Regions from separate parts of the Tissierella sp. QWL-11 genome, predicted to be linked through region 2. Evidence: riboswitches for the same ligand, from Rfam matches in the RefSeq annotation. Region 2 holds a riboswitch; each other region holds the start of a gene.

Region 1 (5,140 bases), 1.0 Mb from region 2:
CCTCTATGCGTTATAGGTATTCCTCCATATGCAAGTCCACCAATTGCAGATGTTATACCAGGCACTACTTCAAAATCAATGTCTCTTTCATAGAGATACTTACCTTCTTCTCCTCCTCTACCAAATACATATGGGTCTCCACCTTTTAGTCTTGCTACAGTTTTACCTTCTTTAGCTTCTTGAAATAATATTTCATTTATTTCATCTTGAGTTTTTGTATGGTTTTTTGAGGATTTGCCTACATATATTAATTTAGAGTTTTCCCTTTTTCCTTCTAATAATATTGGATTTGCAAGCCTATCATAGACTATTGTATCTGCTTTTTTTAAACATTCCATACCCTTTAATGTTATTAACTCTGGATCTCCTGGTCCTGCACCTATTAAATAAACTATCCCTTTCATATTTTATCTATCTCCCCAAGTATATCTTTTGCCAATTTTTCTCCAATACCCCTATAGGAATTTATATCTACTGATATGGATTTTTTTATTAAACTTACCTCTTCTTCTTTTCCCAATATGCCCTCTAATATAATTTTATCCTCTAAAACTTCACAATAGGCTCCTACTGGTATTTTACAACTTCCACCTACTCCTTTTAAAAATTCTCTTTCTACTATTGCTTGGATTTCTGTTTGCCTATGGGATAGACTCTTAAGTATATCTGCTATTTTCTTGTCTGACTCTCTAACTTCAATGGCCAATATTCCTTGAGCTGGAGATGGAAGCATAATCTCCTTATCTAGATAGAAAATTCTATCTCCCAGGTCTAATCCTAGTCTTTTGATTCCAGCAGCTGCTAATATTACTCCATCTAGATTTTCTGTTTCTATTTTTTTAATTCTAGTTTCCACATTTCCTCTTATTTGTAATATGTTTAAATCTGGTCTGTGTTTTAAGATTTGATATTTTCTTCTTTTACTTCCTGTACCTATTTTAGCTCCTTTAGGTAATTGATCTAAACTGCTTATTCCCTTTTTAAACACAATTACATCTCGATAATCTTCCCTTTTAGGGGTAAATGATAGTTTAAGTCCTGGTGGAAGTTCTCCTGGCATATCCTTCATACTGTGAACTGCCATGTCTATACTTCCATCTAAAAGTTGTGCTTCTATTTCCTTTACAAATATTTCTTTTCCACCTAATTCATATATAGGTTTATCTTTTAGTATATCTCCCTTCGTCTTTATCACCTTTACTTCAAATTCTAATTGAGGGTATGCTTTTTTTATCATATCAATCACTAAATTTGTTTGACTCAATGCTAAATTGCTCCCTCTAGTTCCTACTACTATTTTCATCATAGACCTCCTTATAAATGTCTTTATCTATTAATTTATTAACAAATTCTTTAAGTTCATGGATATTTAAATTTATTGCATAATTGAATATCTCTTCTTTTTTATCTTTATATTTTAATAGTACTATCTCCCTAGTTTTTTCTAATAATTCTAGATACTCCTCATTGTATTTAGAGTAATTTTTTCTTAAATCATTTTTTATTTTTTTACTTAAAAAGGGAAATTTACCCATAGTTGAGATAGAAATTATTAAGCCATCTTTATTTGCAATACCTTGAGATATAAAACTTGAGTCCTCTTGTCTATCTACTATATTGGATAAAATATTTAGTCTCTTTGTATCTATCGAGATTTGATTGTTTATTTCTCTAGAAGAAGTAGCTCCTATGACCATCAGGGCATTTTTTATATATTCTACTTTGTAATAATCCTTTATAAGAAATAAAGTTTTTTTATACTGGGTTTTTAATACATAAAATTCTTCTATGAATTCGGGACTTATAGCTAGAACTTGTCCGCCAAATTCTAATAGTGTTTTGGCCTTTCTATAGCCAATCTTTCCGCCGCCTATTACTACTATTTTTTTATCTTTTATATCTATCATTATAGGATAAAACATAAATCACCTCTAAATCTGGAATAAGTCCTTTACAATTTCCATATACTGGTCTGGATCTTTTATCTGAGTGGTTTTTAAAGTTTTTATAGGTTCTCTTATGACACTTTTTAGGGCAGATGTAATCATTTTGTCTACTATCTTTTTTTCCCTAGGATCTAAATCAATTTTACGGTTTATGTATTCTAAAGTATTGTTTTTTATAGAAAAGCATCTTTCATTTAGAGACTTTAAAATCGGATCCACCTTTATGGTGTTTAACCAGTCAATATAGGCATCTACATCTTCTTCTATCATAAGAAGTCCTTGTTTTGATAATTTTTCTCTTTCCAACAGATTTTCATTTGAAACCTTTTTTAAATCATCAATATGATATAGGCTTATATTTCCCTTTTCCTTTACGCTATCATCTACATCTCTTGGTATGGCTAAGTCCATAATATATAATGGTTTTTTTATTTCTTTCATATGCTCATTTAAGATAATAGTATGAGGTGCACCAGTTGCTGTTATTAGTATATCTACTTTTTCTAAAATGTCATATCTATTTTTGTACTCTACAGGACTTAGATTTTCATATTCTTCAAATATTTCCTTCAGTTTTCCATGGGTTCTATTGGTATGATATATTTCTTCTAAATCCTCTTCTAATAAATATTTTAATGCAAGCTTAGAAATCTCTCCAGCTCCAATTACTAATGCTCTTTTCCCTTTTAATGAGCCCATCTTTTCTTTTAATAGTTTTATTCCAATATAACTAGTTGATAGTGGTATCTCTGATATCTTCATATGAGTCCTTATTTTTTTCCCTTCAGTTAAGGCACACATAAACAGTCTATTTAGAATTTTTTTACTAAATCCCAGCTCTATGGAGAAATTCATAGCCTCTTTTATTTGGCATAGAATTTGATCTTCTCCCAATACTACAGAGTCAAGTCCTGCAGCCACTGTATATATATGTGATATAACATCTTTTCCCTTTTTTGTAAATAAGTATTCTTCTACTTCTGGAAAATTGAAAAAGCCTTTATAAAAACCTTTTACTTCTTCTATTGCTATATCAATATTTTCACTTACTATATATATTTCACTCCTATTACATGTAGAGATAATTATTAATTCTTCTATAGATTTATCTAAAAGCAAATTTGCCCCTTCTATTTTTTCCGATGTTGTAAAGGATAATTTTTCCCTAACTTCTATAGGAGAAGTGTTATGGCTTACTCCTATTACTCCTAAATTCATATTCTCCCTCCAATTAATACCAACACAAAAACCCCTGACCGATTTAGTCAGGGGTTTAATATATTTAACACATAAAACGACATATATATAAGTCCCACTTCCCGCCGAAGGTCACTTTATACAAACAATTAGGCAGGTATCCTGACTTGTGGATCATCCTACTCTTAACACCTTCCTAGATATGATCTAGTGGTATAAGTTAATTTCGTACCCATTTACAGTAGCGGGGGCTGTATCGGTTTTTCACCGATTTCCCTATTATTCTAAAAGAACCTATTGTTTATAATATTTTATTCTCAATTTTCTTTATCATCTTATCATAGTATTTGGATTTTAGCAATATTAATAAATCACTCTATACTAGATTTTCATTTTCGTCGAATATTCCCATATTATCTCCTGTAGAAAATGATGGATCTTTTAGTACTAAATTATCTTGCATTGTATCTTGGTAAATATCATTTTTGTCATAACCTACATTGTCTTTTCTAGGGTTTATAGAGTAATCCAAGGTTTCATATCTTCTGGATTTAAAACCTCTATTATCTAATACTTCTTTTCTATTTTTACCTTCTTTGTCTTCATCTGAACATTTCAAACAGGTCTTCGCATATGGAATTATTTCTAATCTTTCTTCACCAATCATCTTGTCACAATTTGAACAATACCCATAGTTGTTATCTTCTATATCTTCTAGTGATCTATCTATTTCTTCTATTGTATCTATATATTGATCTTCAAATCCCTTGTCTTGTTCCATCATATATACTTCAGTAGCTATATCCGCTGGATGATTATCATAAGATGATAACTCCCTATCTTGAAACTCTAGAGTATTCTCTTTATTATTTTGTCTACCTTCTAAAGCTTCTAGTACATTCTTTCTCTCTTCTAGTAGTCTATTTTTAAAGTATTCAAGTTTTTTATTGTACATTTAAATTCTCCTTTACATATCTATATCTAATAATATGCCCACTAAAGATATAAATATATAAAGAGCTTTAATTTATCTTTATAGCTTCCATATCATAGTTAAATTGGTTTAATACTAGAGAATTTACTTTCTCATCTTCTTTTATAAAGGTAATCTTTGCATCAACTATTTTATAAAAGAACCTATTTTCATCCATGGGAAATATTGGATATTTTTCTTGTCCCGTAAGCTGGGCAAAAAGGGCCTCATCTTCCCTTGTAATATATACAATTACTCCACCACCCATATCATATTCCCCTACATAACTATCATATATGGAATAGTCTTCTATCTTTACTTCTTCTAACTTCTCAGGGATCTCATAGGGTTTATCAAATATTATATTTAAAATTGTATTTGAAAGGGTTTCTGTATCATACATAGCATTATTTGTTAGGATAATGATTGTGACATCTGAATCTCTAAGGTTTTCTATATATGCAGTAGAACCAAAGGTATTGCCTCCATGGAATATTTGTCTTCCAAAGGGTGACTGTCTTATCATCCATCCATATCCATAACTTATCCCTGGAACCATCTCTATATGCTCTTTAAATATCTTATCTAATGTCTCTTCCTTTACTAATTTTCCCTCTTTTAATGCTCTATCCCATCTATACAGATCCTCTACTGTAGAGTGAATATTTCCTGCCCCATATGCTTGAGTTAAAATAAGTCTATCATCTACTGGTAAGACTTCTAAAAATCCTCCATAAGTATTTACATCTGGGACTTCCACGTCTTTTCCATATGCCACATTTGTATCATTCATATCTAATGGATTAAATATATTTTCTTTTAAATATTCTTCATAGCTCATATTTGATACCTTTTCTACTATTATTCCTAGGATTAGATAGTTTGTATTACTATAATTATATTTTTCTCCTGGGGTAAAGAGTAATGGCTTATCCTCTACTAGTTTAAGCATATTTAAAGGGTCTTTATTATTTAAGTCTGAAATGAAAAATTCCAATGTACTAGTGTAATTTTCTAAACCTGA
Region 2 (5,140 bases):
TTTAAAACTCTTTCAACGTCTTCAAATCCAAACATCCCAATTAACTCTCTAGATTTATTGTAAATATCATTCTTTTTATTATAAATTAGTCTTAATGATTCTTTAATTTGTTGTTTTACTTTTCTTATAGGATTTAAAGACTCACCTGGATTTTGTGGAATATATCCAAAAACATTACCTAAGTATTTAGCTCTTTCTTTTTTATTTATTTTTTGAAGATTTAAGTTATCATAATAAATATTTCCATCTATAACAGCATATTTAGGTAATAACCCCAATATGCCTAAGGCTAAAACACTTTTACCACATCCTGTTTCGCCTACAATTCCAGTAACTTTATTTTTTTTTATTGTTATATCTGTGCTTCTTAATGCTTTAACCTTTTGTCCTCTTGTATTAAATTCTACCTGGAAATTTTCTAATCCTATATCAGAATTTAGATTCATATTATTTCTTCACTCCTCACATCAAAAATATCTCTCAAAAAATCTCCAATCATATTTATAGACATCAATGTAAGAAAAATAAAAAATCCCGGCACTATTATCAAATGAGGATAAGTTCTATAATACAGCCTAGCATCATTTATCATTACACTCCAGTCTGGAGAGGGTGGCTGTACTCCCAATCCCAAAAAGCTCAAAGATGCTATTGCTAATATAGCTCTTCCTGTTCTTATTACAAATAAAATTACAATATTAGGAAATATATTGGGCATTATATGTTTAAAAATAATAGATGTATCATTACTCCCTAAACAAATCATAGCTTCGATATATGGCTCTTTTTTTATTTTTAATATTTCAGTTCTGATTATTCTAGAAAATCCTGCCCAAGAGCTTATACTAAGTGCCAATATTAAGTTTTTAATATTAGGACCCAAAACTCCCGCAATAGCTATAATAAAACACATTTGTGGTAATGCTTGAAATATATTAGTTATAGAAGTTAATAAGTAATCAATTCTTCCACCATAATATCCTGCTATAGTTCCAATTAAAGCCCCTATAGACATTGAAACTATTGTAGCTATTAAAGCTATTAGTATTGATGTTTTTGCTCCATGAATTATCCTACTTAATAAATCTCTACCTAATGCATCTGTTCCTAGCTTATGTTCTGCACTAGAAGTTTCGAGCCTTCTAGCAGAATCTTGATAATTTGGATCATAAGGTGCTATTTCATTAGCAAATATAGAGCTTAAGACTATTATCATTAAAATAGATACTGCTATTATACCTGCTATCTTTTTATTGTTTTTCATATTTAACATCTCCTATCCTAATCTTAGGATTTATAATTATAGATATTATGTCTATCATAGTTGTCACTAGCACGAAAATAAATCCAGTAATTAAAACATAAGATTGTAAATATGGGAAATCTTTAAGATAAATAGATTCTATTGCATAACTACCTAATCCCGGTAATGCAAAAATAGTTTCTATAACTGCGGACCCTCCTAGTATAGACCCCATAAAATTAGCCAATAGGGTTGATACTGGCAATATAGAATTTGGTAGTATATTTCTAATATATAAACTATATTTAGAGATACCCTTAGCTTTATGAGCTAAATAATACTGTTTCCCCATTTCTTGTATCATTGAAGATCTCATAACTCTAATAGTAGTTGCAATAGTAACAAGAGATAAAGAAAATGCTGGCATAATCATATATCTCCATCCACCATTTCCAGAAGTAGGTAATAATCTCAGAATCTCAGAAAAAATCAAAATAAATAAAAGCCCTAGCCAAAACGAAGGAAGGCTTAGCATAATATTAGTCATAAATTTAATTAAACTATCTATAGCAGTATCTTTATATATAGCCGATATAATACCTAGGCTTATGCCTAACAAACTTGTTATAGCTATGGAATATGTAGCTAACTTAAAAGTCACAGGTAATTTTCTTTTAATCATTTCTGATACGGATTCGTTATTAGAATATGACTTTCCTAAATCACCTTTAATTACACCTTTTACCCAATCAAGATATTGAAGATGCACTGGTTTATTTAATCCCAGGTCTTCTCGCCTTTCTTCTATTTGCTTTGGTGTAGGGCTAAAGTTTCCACTTCTACTCAATGATAATTCAGCTGGATCTCCTGGGCTTATTAAACCCAGAAGAAAAGCAATTATTGTTATTCCAGCTAATACTATAAAAAGAGATTTAATTCTTTCCATAATATATTTTTTCATATTACTTAGCCCATTCTATTTCAGGCAATTCTAAACCATACATTTCTGCTTTATAATTTGTCAATTTATTTGTATGTCCCATAATATTAGTATCATTAAATAAAGGGAATATTGGATAAGTTGTTGTAGATAGTTCTTGAACCTCATTATATATTTCTTCTAATTTATCAACATCTAACTCTTGATCTGCTCTTGTCATCAAACTATTTACTTCTTCATTGTTATAGCCTAAGCTATAATTCCCATTATGATCACCTGAAACTAGCATAAATCTTCTAAATATTGTAGATGGTTCTCCATTTGAAAGACCTTGTTGTAGTCTTGCAAATCCAAAATCTCCTTCTTTTAACTTTTCTCGTATAACTGAATATTCCATAGGCTGTATCTTAACATCTATACCTATCTCGGCTAACCAAGGTGCTATTAATTCTGCTTCAGTCTTTTGCGTTGGAGCATTCCCATTTATATAATAAACTGTCTCTAGTCTTTCTTCTCCAAGAACTTCCTTTGCTAATTTTTTAGCTTTTTCCATATCCTCTTCAACTGAAAAGTCTTTATAAAAAGGAGTTGAATAATTTAATATATTAGTCGTCGGAGATCCATAGCCAAAGTAAACTACATCTACTATCTCTTGACGATTTAAAGCCAAGCTTATGGCTTCTTTTAATCTAAGATCATTAAATGGTTCTTTTTCACCATTAATAACCAAAAATCTTATCATGGTAGAGCCAGTAGTAACTACTGAAAATTTATCATCCTTCTTTAGTTCTTCAGCTAAAGCAGGTGTTAATGAATCTAAGTCCAATGTTCCATGAATCTCTCCTGCTTTTAAAGCAGAATACCTAGTATCTACATCTGGAATCGATCTTATTTTTAAGGATTTTGCTCTTGCCTTTTCTCCCCAATATTCTTCATTTCTTTCTAGCATTACAAAGTCGTCTTTCTTGTTTTCAGTGATTTTAAAAGGGCCTGTCCCAATTGCAATTCCATTGAAATTTCCTTCTTCATCAAAGTTTTCTGGACTATATATCGGACTTCCAAAATTAACCATTCTATATAGTTGTGTTGGTTTAGGTTCTTCAAAGACTAACTTAAACTCATAGTCTCCAGTTTTCTCATAAGAAACTAATCCAGGATAGTGTGAGTCTATATCTAGTGGATAGTAAGAAGAAGGCTTTACTCCTATACTCATTCTATCAAAGTTAGCTATAACAGCATCTGCATTAAAGTCTTGTCCATCATGAAACTTTACGCCTTCCCTTAGTTTAAATGTCCATTCCTTTCCATCATCTGACATTTTCCATTCTTCCGCTAAAGATGGTACAGGTTCTCCATTTTTTCCTTGTCTTATAAGTGGTTCCCAAACATATAAAATAGAACTACAATAATATCCATCCTCTTCTCCTGGTGCTAAATGTCTTTTACCTCCTAAGACAATTGTCTCGTCTTTCTCTACTGCTTCTTCGCTGTTAGTTTCTTGTATGTCTTCATTATTACTCTGGCATCCTACCAATGCCAAAGAAAATATTAATGAAAAAACTAAGAAAATTCTTAAACCTCTCTTGTTTAAATTGTTTAGCATATAATTCCTCCATTATAGTATTTGAATTATAAATAAACAATATAAAACCAACTCCTCTGGATCGGAAGAGTTTGGTTATATATAGGTACTCAGACTTAGTCTTACGACATCACTGTAGCGTCACTGTGAAGGATTTTCACCTTACTTCCCCTTTTTAGTCTATTTATTTTTCTCAATCCATTATATAATGAATTGATATAAAGAGCAACATATTTAAAAACAAAGATAGTTATCATCAGAATGATATCTCCTGCTAGTCCTATATCTAAAACTCAATGATTATAGGAATATTTTCATTCTAGATTTGTATTTTTCAATGGTTGTAGTATTTGTATTATTTGATTTATCTGTGTCTATTTGGTGTTTAGAAGTTTTTAGTATTGTTTTAGTACTATAGAATGTAACCTGTGATTTACCCTATGTAGTAGGATATAGGATAGTTAAAATTTTTCTAAAATATTTTCCACATAATAATTAATACCTTCTTTTGAATCAATACTAATAATTTTATGAGCACTAATAATATAGTCCTCTCTAGACAGAGTTTCATCAATTAATTTAATTATATCAATAACATAATTCTCATTTGCTTTTATATTCAATGTTTTATATAATTGATTTCCTGTCTCAGACAACATATAAATACCAAAATCAATATCTTTATATTCTTTGTTTTTCCCCTTAATTATACCTAAAACTTCGGAATTATATATTTTACAATCTATATCACTATTTACTTTTGTTTTTAATGATAGTCCATTTGATTTAACCAACCCACATTCTTCTAATAATAAAATACTTAATAAATGTTATATTATATTTATTAAGTATTTTATTGTTGTTATAAATGCAAATATCATTATTTATTGTAACAATAAATTCACATAATCTTTCAAATCTTTTAGCCTCATCAGCAGAAATATTACGTAATGCTTCTAATGTTCTAAGGCTATATGTTGTAGGTTGTCTAACTTCTCCAGCTAGTATTTTTCCCCATAATTCTTGCATTTCTTGATTACTAATATCTTCTATAGAATTCATAAATCTTAAAATCCAATCTGTATCAACACTCTCTTCTGAAACTTCTTCCTCTTCTTCAAGTTCAGAATAAGCATATCCTATTACAGTTTCTATATTTTGTTGTTTTTGTATTTCTTGAAAAATGAATCTTTCTCCTGTTCTCTTAAGTAATTCTTCAACATTAGAAGAATCAATTTCAATTTCACCATCTTTATAACTGATGGGAAGATCAATATTCTCATTAACTGCACCGCTAATCATTTTTAATTCTTCAGATTTAGCTTTTGCTATCCTTTTTATATTTGTAGGTTCATATATTTTCCCCACTCCCCTA
Region 3 (5,140 bases), 410 kb from region 2:
TTGAGTACTCTATACCTTTATCATTTTTGCATCAGTAGACCATTAGGTTTTGGTAATTCATTTCCATTTATATGGTTAACTTTACAAAAATATTTAAAAAACCTCTCTGCACTCTCATGTTCTCCAGATTTCTTTTTCAAAGAAATAATATCCTTTAAAATTTGTGCCATCCATATATTGTCAAAATAACGTTGCCTTCCTGAATTCCATGTCATACTATTATGAGAATTTTTATTCATGTAGTAATTCCAAAAAAGCATCTTATCCGATTCTTGTTCTGAAAGACGAAGTTTGTATTCTGGATTAGCTAGAATATATCCATCATCACATGTCTGCCCATCAAAACCTTCAGCTGCCATAAATACACCTAAGATGCGTCTATCTCTTTCTGGCATATCAGGTTCTCTCCTAGTTAAAAGACATCCGCTTTTCCAATTTATTCGAGCTAGTCGTCTTGGCTGTCCTTTGCTTTTCCCATTTTCAACTTTTCCTATAAAAATTTTACCTTCTGTAAAAATTTTATCCTCTTCTTCTGTTTTACACCAGAATACAGATTGTTGTCTAGAATGGTTTTTATTACTTTGAATAGGTTTTTTATTCTTTGAGATGTTTTGAAGTTTCTGTTCTAAGTTTTTTTCTTTTTTTAGTCTTAATTCTTTTTTCTTTACTTCTTCTTTTTGAATTTGTATCTTTACTAAATTAGCCGCTTTTTGATCAACAAGAGTTATATATTTTCTGAATACATCAGGGAAAACGAATTTTTTGGAGCCTGATTTGAAATTTATTTTTACATAATTACCATTACAACTAGTAATGATTCCTTTACCAAAAGTCTTATGTATTACTTTTTTATCAACTAAATGCATTAATTTATACACCTCCATTTCACATATGTAATCTTTTGTTGACGTCATTTTATTGTATCTATATTTAACTTATTCTTATTAATATTATAACACTAAAAGTAAAATAGTTCAAATTTTGTATTGACACAATTGTGGCTTTTGTTATATAATATATTATTTATATAATTAAAAGATATATGTAATTTATCTAGTTTCTAAGTTGTTAAATTATATGGAAGGATTTACTCCTCATTATAATACACAGGAACCTTGTCCTATTTTTGACCTCCAGTCAAATTTGCAATTTTTTTCTTGGTTTCTTTATCTTTTATGACTATAACACTCCGTTGCTGCCCATTTATAGAGGAAGGAGCAAACTGAGTACTTTTAAGGATTTTGTCTAAATCTTCACTTTTTACATCTTTATCTTTATATTTTCTAATAGATACATGATTTGATACAACTTCATAAACTTTATTCATATTATTTTCCTTTCTATTTTTAATTATATATCTTTCAATTCATTTATACACATATTTAATGTAAACTAATCTTATTGTAGTACTATTTAGAATTTATTATATAAATAGAAAATTTTGTAAATTTATTTTTAGTATGAAGTAATGTCAAAATAAACCTTGAAATATATTTAAAATTGTATATAATTGTTGATAGAATAGATTTACAATTTAATACTACATTATGCTTAAGAGATGGAATCAGGTGTAAATCCTGAACAAACCGGTTACTGTGATGCGGAGTAAACTTCAAATGCCACTTAAAGGGAAGGCGGAGGGAACTATGAAGCTAAGTCAGAATACATACTTAAACATTTTAGTATAGTTATTTTCCTGGATATAGAATAACTACTATAGAGTCGTGCAATTTAAACATAAACTTTTAATTTACATAAGTAAATGACATCTATATTCCATGGAATATAGGTGTTTTTTAATGATTTTATTTAATAGAGGGGAATGCAAAGCATGCAAAAGAATCTAATGTCAAATTAGATTACTTTAGAGGAGGAGTTTGATGAAGAACAAGGGTAAAGCTATAAGTTTAGCAGTGTGTATTGGTATTTTAAATGCTCAAATGGCAGCACCTTATTATACCACTATAGCTAGTGCACAGGGAATTACAGAAGAAGTAGATACTAATTCAGAAAATGATTATTCTGAATTAGGGAACTCAGCAAGTGATGACCATGGGAAACAAGACAATGCAGATTCAGAATTAGACAAAGAAGGGACAAGCAAAGAAGGAAACGCTGAAACTGAATCTGACGATTTAAAAGACAATAATGATAATGAAGAAGGGCAATCAGTTGAGGAAGGAGAAGAGACAGAGGAACCAGAAGAAGACCCAGAAGAGGAACCAGAAGAAGACCCAGAAGAGGAACCAGAAGAAGACCCAGAAGAGGAACCAGAAGAAGACCCAGAAGAGGAACCAGAAGAAGAACCAGAAGAAGACCCAGAAGAGGAACCAGAAGAAGACCCAGAAGAGGAACCAGAAGAAGACCCAGAAGAGGAACCAGAAGAAGACCCAGAAGAAGAACCAGAAGAAGACCCAGAAGAAGAACCAGAAGAAGAACCAGAAGAGGAACCAGAAGAAGACCCAGAAGAGGAACCAGAAGAAGACCCAGAAGAAGACCCAGAAGAAGACCCAGAAGAGGAACCAGAAGAAGACCCAGAAGAGGAACCAGAAGAAGAACCAGAAGAGGAACCAGAAGAAGAACCAGAAGAAGACCCAGAAGAGGAACCAGAAGAGGAACCAGAAGAAGAACCAGAAGAGGAACCAGAAGAAGAACCAGAAGAGGAACCAGAAGAGGAACCAGAAGAAGAACCAGAAATACCTGAAGAATTGGATGAAATTTTATTGAAATTTGAATTATTAGATTCCGATTATAAAGGAGAATTACCTGAAAAGGTATCTAGAGAGAATCTAGAAGAAGTATTAAAAAAAATAGGTGAAAATCTGATAAAAGAAACAGATGAAGATATTTTCTTTTCAGTATTTGAAGGTTGGTATGAAGATGAAGCTTTGGAAACTAAGCTTGAAATAGATGAATTAGAAGAGATAGAAAATTTAATATTATATCCTAAATGGGAAGATGTTAAGGAGATAAAAGTTAAATTTCATAATTACTCTAAAATAGATATTTTTCTTCCTGATGATAGAGTAATATCCAAGGGAGAAACTATTGAAATAGAAGAATTAGATCAGAATATACAAGGTTTTACACTTAAAGATTCAGATAAACTCTGGGACTTTGAAGAAGATAAAATAGAAAATAATCTTGAAAGTCTTGAAGATATGAATATTTTAAATTTATTTGCTAAATTAAACTTAGACATAAATATAACAGAATCTTTATCTAAGGGCGGAGACTATAAATTAAAAGGAAAAATATCTTCTGGAGAAGAAGCTAAACTTTTGATAAATCCAGATCTTGGATTTATGGTTGAACAGGTTAAAGTTAAAGATTCAAAAGGAGACATAATAGCTGAAGGAAATAGTGTAGAAGTATTAGAATTCATAGTACCTGAGGAGTCTATGGAAATAGAAATTACATTTATGGAAAGGCCAGAATCTGTAGAAGAGTTAAATATTTCTATCCATGGAAATGGTGGTAAATTTGTAATTGAAGATAAAGAAGAAGAATTACATGAATTTAAAACAGACTATTATACTAATGTAGAAATATTAAATGAATTAGAAGAGTCTATATATAGAAATATAGATATAGATGAATCATTTAAAATTTATGATTTTAAAGGTTGGTTTTTAGACAAGGATGCCACTGAAAAGTTTGATCCAAATATTAAATTAACAGAAGATACGGAAATCTATGCTGGGTGGAAAGTTACTGAAACAGATGAGTTAAACATTAGATTTAATTCTAACCTCAAAGATGATGAAGGGATAGAACTTCCTAAGAATCAAACTTTCAAAGTAGATGCTATAGAATTAGAAGAACCAGAAGAGATAAAATATATAGATAAAGACTTTGATGAATATACTTCAAAAGGCTGGGCTTTAACAGACATAGAAGAAGAAAAAGATAAGCTTTGGAATTTTGAAACTGATAAAGTGGAAGATAATTTATATGCTTTAATAGGTAAAGATGGAAAAGCTTATTTAGATTTATATGCTAGATGGGATGTAATAGACTTATTTGAAACAGGAACTAAAGCAGAACCTTTTGAGATAAAGTCTGCAGATGCATTGGTAGCACTATCTAAGAAAGTTAACAAACAAAAAAGCTATGAAGATAAATATTTTTCAATAGTTGATAATATAGACTTATCTAATAATAAAGAATTTAAAGCAATAGGAAATAAAGATAATTTCTTTAGTGGAAATATTAAATCAGAAAAAGTTAAAGTGAAAGTACCAGAAACATCAGAAGAAGATAAAAAAGAGGAAGACAATTCATTTACTGAAGAAGATTTGGAAAATAAGGTGGAGGATTCAGAGGAAGTTTTAAATGAAGAAGAAAGTTTAGATAATGACTCCAAATTTGAAGAAGAGAAAGAGAAGGAAGAAGACGGAGAGGATGAATCAGAAAAGGAAATAGAGTCTAGTGATGATCATTATAAAATAGTGGGATTAGATATAAACACTAATGAAGATTATGTTGGATTATTTGGACATATAAAAAATGCTAAACTGGAAAATATAATAGTTGAGGGAAATGTGAAAGGGAAGAATTATGTAGGCGGTATAGTAGGTTCAGTAGGAGAAGATAGTAAACTTGACAATGTAATATCTAGAGTTAAAGTATTTGGTGAAGAAAATGTAGGTGGAATTATAGGTTCTACTGATGACAAAGTAAATATAAAAAATGCTAAAAACGAAGAAAATGTAAAAGGAAAGAAGAATGTAGCTGGAATAGTAGGATATTTAGGAGAAAATTCATCTGTAAAAAATTCTAGTAATATGGAAGAAGTATCCGGAGATGAAAATATAGGTGGTATAGTAGGTTCATCTGGAAACTCTGTAAATCTATATGATGTTAATAACAACTCCGATAAAATACTCGGAGATAAAAAAGTAGGCGGGATTGCAGGACATTTAGAAGAGGAGTCAGTAGTAGAGTATTCAAGAAATACGGCTAAAGTATTTGGAGATAGAAAAGTATCTGGTATAGTTGGATCAAGTACTAATGCTCTAACAATAAAAGATTCTTCCAATGCAGGAGATATATCTGGAGAAAAAGAGATAGGTGGAGTTTTAGGATATTCAGAATCATCTATAAAGGAAATAAAAGACTCATATAATACAGGTAATAT
Region 4 (5,140 bases), 230 kb from region 2:
TTTATTTTTTATTTATAATATATAGGACTCTAAATCTTCACTAAACTGCATACTTACATTTTTAAACTCATGGATATTTTTAGTCATTTTCTTGATTTCTTCTGTATAATTTTGTATATTGGCAGATGCTTCTTCAGAGGATGCAGAGTTTTCTGTAGCAATAGCTCCCAATGATTCTATCCCTTGAGAGATAGAGTTAATATTATCAGCTTCTTTAGTGAGTTGGGCTATTAGCTCTATAATCAGCTCAGAAACTTGTTTTATGGAATTTATTGAGTCTACATTTTCTTCGGCTACAGAATTAAGTTTGAGATTTTCATTTTCCAAAACATTGTATTGATTTGAAATATCAAATACAAATTCATCTATATCTTTAATAAAGGATTCTAGATTAGAATTAATAGTTTGAACTGCACCCTTAGAGCCCTCTGCAAGATCTCTAATCTCTGTAGCAACAACACTAAAGCCTCGTCCGAACTCTCCAGCTCTTGATGCCTCAATATTTGCATTTAAGGCTAGTAGATTTGTTTGCTCTGCTATTTTTTCTACAGTGGCTACGATGTCTCGTACTTCATTGGCTCTATTTTGTAGGTCTTCTCCTCTAGATCTTACTTGAGAAAACTGTAATAAAACATCATTTAAACTACTTGTAGTAAGCTTTAAGTCTTCGAATCCTTTATTTATAACATTTACAGAGGATTCTAAATCAGTTTTACCCTGATTTTCTTTTTTTACTACTTTGTTCAAAGCTGTAATAGATCTGTTTAACTGGGATGATACTTTTTCTGTTTCATAAGCTTGATTTATAGCCCCTTCTGCAACTTGCTCAATAATAGCAGATATTTCATTTGAAGTAGAGCTCATATTACTTGAAATAGTGCCAAATTTATCAGCAAATACATTTAGTTCATCTGTAGTTCCCTTATGACCTACAAAGTCTGCTTTTATAGATTCTTTTATTTCTCTTATTTTTTCATTAATATCTTCAAAAAAATCATTTGTGGAGATATTATGAATAAAAGAAAAGTCCTTATCTTTTAATTCGTCTAAATAACTTTTAATATATTTTAATGGTTTAAACAGTCCCTTACTAAATAAGAATGGAATCATTGCAGATAGAAGCAAACTGGTTGGTATAGCTATTTTAGTAGGTGCAAATTTAAATAATAATACATTTGGAATTCCTACAAACAAAAGGGAAGCTAGAGCTATTTTCCCTTCCATATTTTTTATAAATCCTAAAGATAAAGCTTTATTTAGGATAAAATTTTTCTTATAGTAGATTTCTTCAGGAAATTTAATACTTAATTTTATAAAGTCATTTGTTTTTTCAATAGTTTCTATTGTAATTTCTTCTTCAAAATATTTACCTGCTCCTTCTAGCATCCCATAAAAATATGAAAACATTCCCCTTGATGAAGAATAGGTCATATGTGCTGTATATTTATCTACAGGTTTTATTCCTAAAATAGGTGGCTTAGCACCAGGTATTCTTTTAGTAACAACTACATGTATATCGTACATTGCTTGAAGAAAAGAATATAGATTTTTGTATCTGAAAAATGCAGGATAAACTTTTGAAAAAGTAATTACATTGTGATTTCCAATAGTTTTCCATATATCATCAGAACTTTTACCTACTTTACCTGCAATATACTCAACAATCCCTAGGGCAACTCTATCTTCAATATCTTCAGAAGGTGTAAAAAATCTATCTTTATCTATATTAAAGTGCGTTAGTGATTCATTAGTTATATTTTCTCCGTAGACTTCTCTACAAGTTTGGACCCATGCTGAAACAATAGTACCTTTCATGATAATTCACTCCTCTAATTATATAAATATCTCATAATATAATAATCGGTTAGAATGTAGGAAATTTTAATGAATATATAAAATACTTTTAAAAAATGATTAATTAAAAACAACTAGTAATAATTAAATTACTAAAATAAAAAATAAATAGTATTCACCTAAATAAATTGGCAAACACTATTTATTTTAATAAAAAGTAATTAAAAAAATATTGTACTACTAATCAAAATAGATATAAATTTTATCTAAGACCAGATCCTTTTGACTCTAATTCGTTTATAGGAACAGTCATTTTTTCACCTGTATCCATTACTGAAACAAGAGCTTCACCTTTTTGTTCGTCTACATGTTCTAACCATACTAATTGATTTTTATAAGTTACTTTCTGATTTTTATCTCCATTTAATATTTTCTGTGCTTTAAATTCTTTCATTAGTCTCCTCCTAATTTTTTTACTTCTAAATTAGTATTAGGAAAATAATATTATATATACAATATAAAAAATGACTATAAAGGTAAAAGTTTTGTAATTATAATTTTAGATAAATAATTTTACATTATAGGAATAATATGTAATATTTTAATTTTAGATTTTGATTTCTTTTAGGGAGGTAAATTTCAATTATTGACATAATAATACATTTAATATATGATTATCAATGTAAAATTTAATATTTAAGCATTAGAAGTCTACTATAGACATTAGGGAAATTGGTTAAATGCCAATACAGCCCCCGCTACTGTAAACATGGACAAGTTCTATAAGCCACTGGTTAAAACTGGGAAGGCAGAAGGAGGATGAAGTGTAAGTCAGGATACCTAACTAATGTTTCACATGATTTTCGGTGGGAAGATTTTGTCGTCGTTACTATATATTATATAAAAAGTAGCCATTGACAATTAAACTCCGAAAGGAGTTTTTTTTATTCCACTATTTAAATTTTATAATAGTTTTAATAAAAAGGAGAGTAAATATGAACAGGAAAAATTGGAAGATAAGAGGGATTATGATAATGGCCTTAATTTTATCATTATCTCTAGTAGCATGTAAAGAAGAATCAAAGGATGATATTGAAACTGGAAATGAAGTGGTTAATGAAGAAGAGTCTAATGGTGGAGAAAGTGAAAAGGTCATTGACGAAAATACAGGCCTAGTTCATGAAGGGAAATTAGAATTAAAATATGCAGAGCATTTTGCAGTAGATTATTATGAAGATGGATACAAAATTGTAACAGATGCGTCTGATAGAAAAGTACTTATAGTTCCAGAGGGAAAAGAAATCCCAGAGATGAAGGAAGAACTACCTGTAATTCAACAACCAGTAGACACTTTTGCAGTATACTCTACTATAGATCCATCATGGTTGAGACCAATTGATGAAGTAGATAGAATAGTTGCAGTAACTTATGAAGAAGAAAAATGGAAAATAGAAGATATGGCTGAAAGAGTAAAAAATGGAGATGCAAAGTATGTAGGTAAAAGTAGTGCTTTAGACTATGAATTGTTGCAATCAATAAATCCAAGTGTAAACTTATTATCTAAGTCAAGTGAAGAGAAATTATTTCCTAAGTTTGATGAATTAGGATTAAAATATTTAAGCATGGGGTCATATATTGAAGATGATCCAAGGGGAAGATTAGAGTGGACTAAATTTATAGCTGCTTTACTAGACAAAGAGGAAGAAGCGGAAGAATATTTTGAAGAAGAATTAGCTAGAATAGACGCAGTAGCTAAAAAGATTGAAGAGAGTACAGATGAGAAACCAAAAGTAACTATGGCCTATTTTTCATCTTCAAAGCAAGCATTTAGAGTTACACATGTACAAGGATATAAAGTGAAAAATATGGAGATGGCAGGAGGAGCATATCATCCAGCAGACTTAGGTGTTGAAGAAAGAGGCTCTACAGGGATGACACCAGAAGAATTTTATAAAACTATGGATGGAACAGACATATTAATATATGACAGTGTTTCTGGACATAGCATACAAAGTTTAGATGATATGTTACAAGCGGCAGATTACCTAGCTGATACAAAGGTATTTCAAGAAGGAAGGGTTTGGGGTCTAAAGAGAAACTTCTGGCAAGTGGGAGAAAAAGTAGCAGATATGACAGAAGAATATTATGATATATTCTATACTCCACATGGAGAAATAGAAGAGACAGAGTATTTTTATTTAATGAAATAAATAATATAAAAGATTAGGAGTAGATATAGTGAAAAAAATTAGAACACCAATTATTTTTCTAGTATTAATTTTACTACTTATTATATCTGTAGGTATCAATATTAGAAAAGGGTCAGTAGAATTGAATTTAAAAGATCTAATGGATACTATATTTAATGATAGGGAACTTTCTACAATGGAATCAAATATATTATTTAAAATAAGAATACCAAGAATATTAAGTGCAGTATTATTTGGAGGAGCATTGTCCATAGCTGGATTTTTGCTCCAAACTTTTTTTAAAAACCCAATAGTAGGGCCCTTTGTATTAGGTATATCTTCAGGAGCTAAATTATTTGTTGGATTTTTTATACTAACATCAGCAACATTACCATTTATAGATTTAGGACCCTTTAGATTATTTTTAGTTTCCTTTGCAGGAAGTATGTTAGCTATGCTACTAGTATTGTTTTTTGCTAAGTCAGCAGATAGTATAACTGTACTTATTGTCATAGGCATTATGATAGGTTATATTGCATCAGCTGGAACAAATTTTATGATTACATTTGCATCTGAAAATGATATTGCAAGTTTACATAATTGGTCCCAGGGTAGTTTTTCTGCTGTTACATGGGACATGTTAAAACTATCCATGTGGATAATACCTCCTACTATAATTTTTACTTTTTTCTTATCTAAACCCTTAGAAGCATATTTGCTGGGAGAAAATTATGCAAAGAGTATGGGGATAGATATAAAGATGTTTAGATTTTTATTGATCACTTTATCTAGTATGCTTTCAGCTTGTGTTACAGCGTTTGCTGGACCAATATCCTTTGTAGGTATTGCAGTACCTCATTTAACTAGATTGACAACCAAGACTTCAAACCCTAGGATATTGATACCTGCTATATTTTTATTAGGTGCTAGCTTTACTTTATTGGCAGATTATTTTGCGAGGACCCTATTTTCTCCTACAGAACTTACTATAAGTACAGTTACTTCTTTCATAGGGGCACCTTTAGTTATATGGCTTATGGCTAATAGGAGGAAGAGAGTATGAGTTTTTTACAATCGAAAAATTTAAAAGTAGGTTATTCTAAAAAAACAGTTGTAGAAGATGTTAATTTTGATTTAAAAAAAGGAGAAATACTTTG

The links. A riboswitch is a leader RNA that binds a small molecule or an ion and turns the genes downstream of it on or off. The one in region 2 is predicted to bind cobalamin.
Region 1: it holds a riboswitch for cobalamin, as region 2 does, so the genes downstream of both, hemA (glutamyl-tRNA reductase) here and AC4PG3_RS03670 (ABC transporter substrate-binding protein) in region 2, are expected to answer to the same signal.
Region 3: it holds a riboswitch for cobalamin, as region 2 does, so the genes downstream of both, AC4PG3_RS01635 (InlB B-repeat-containing protein) here and AC4PG3_RS03670 (ABC transporter substrate-binding protein) in region 2, are expected to answer to the same signal.
Region 4: it holds a riboswitch for cobalamin, as region 2 does, so the genes downstream of both, AC4PG3_RS04655 (ABC transporter substrate-binding protein) here and AC4PG3_RS03670 (ABC transporter substrate-binding protein) in region 2, are expected to answer to the same signal.

What each region holds. Positions count from the first base shown of each region.
Region 1 is NZ_CM178750.1:1,763,421-1,768,560, forward strand. Features, by position in the region: gene cobA (uroporphyrinogen-III C-methyltransferase) at 1-404, opposite strand, end outside; gene hemC (hydroxymethylbilane synthase) at 401-1,303, opposite strand; gene AC4PG3_RS08595 (precorrin-2 dehydrogenase/sirohydrochlorin ferrochelatase family protein) at 1,281-1,922, opposite strand; gene hemA (glutamyl-tRNA reductase) at 1,932-3,164, opposite strand; cobalamin riboswitch at 3,278-3,456, opposite strand; gene AC4PG3_RS08605 (TraR/DksA C4-type zinc finger protein) at 3,520-4,098, opposite strand; gene AC4PG3_RS08610 (serine hydrolase) at 4,166-5,140, opposite strand, start outside.
Region 2 is NZ_CM178750.1:753,436-758,575, reverse strand. Features, by position in the region: gene AC4PG3_RS03685 (ABC transporter ATP-binding protein) at 1-446, opposite strand, end outside; gene AC4PG3_RS03680 (ABC transporter permease) at 443-1,264, opposite strand; gene AC4PG3_RS03675 (ABC transporter permease) at 1,251-2,204, opposite strand; gene AC4PG3_RS03670 (ABC transporter substrate-binding protein) at 2,206-3,786, opposite strand; adenosylcobalamin (AdoCbl) riboswitch at 3,829-3,950, opposite strand; gene AC4PG3_RS03665 (hypothetical protein) at 4,227-4,559, opposite strand; gene AC4PG3_RS03660 (DUF2806 domain-containing protein) at 4,552-5,133, opposite strand.
Region 3 is NZ_CM178750.1:339,263-344,402, forward strand. Features, by position in the region: gene AC4PG3_RS01625 (hypothetical protein) at 21-866, opposite strand; gene AC4PG3_RS01630 (nitroreductase family protein) at 1,121-1,327, opposite strand; cobalamin riboswitch at 1,513-1,688, shown strand; gene AC4PG3_RS01635 (InlB B-repeat-containing protein) at 1,881-5,140, shown strand, end outside.
Region 4 is NZ_CM178750.1:980,206-985,345, forward strand. Features, by position in the region: gene AC4PG3_RS04645 (heme NO-binding domain-containing protein) at 13-1,815, opposite strand; gene AC4PG3_RS04650 (H-type small acid-soluble spore protein) at 2,057-2,248, opposite strand; cobalamin riboswitch at 2,483-2,656, shown strand; gene AC4PG3_RS04655 (ABC transporter substrate-binding protein) at 2,790-4,004, shown strand; gene AC4PG3_RS04660 (FecCD family ABC transporter permease) at 4,033-5,046, shown strand; gene AC4PG3_RS04665 (ABC transporter ATP-binding protein) at 5,043-5,140, shown strand, end outside.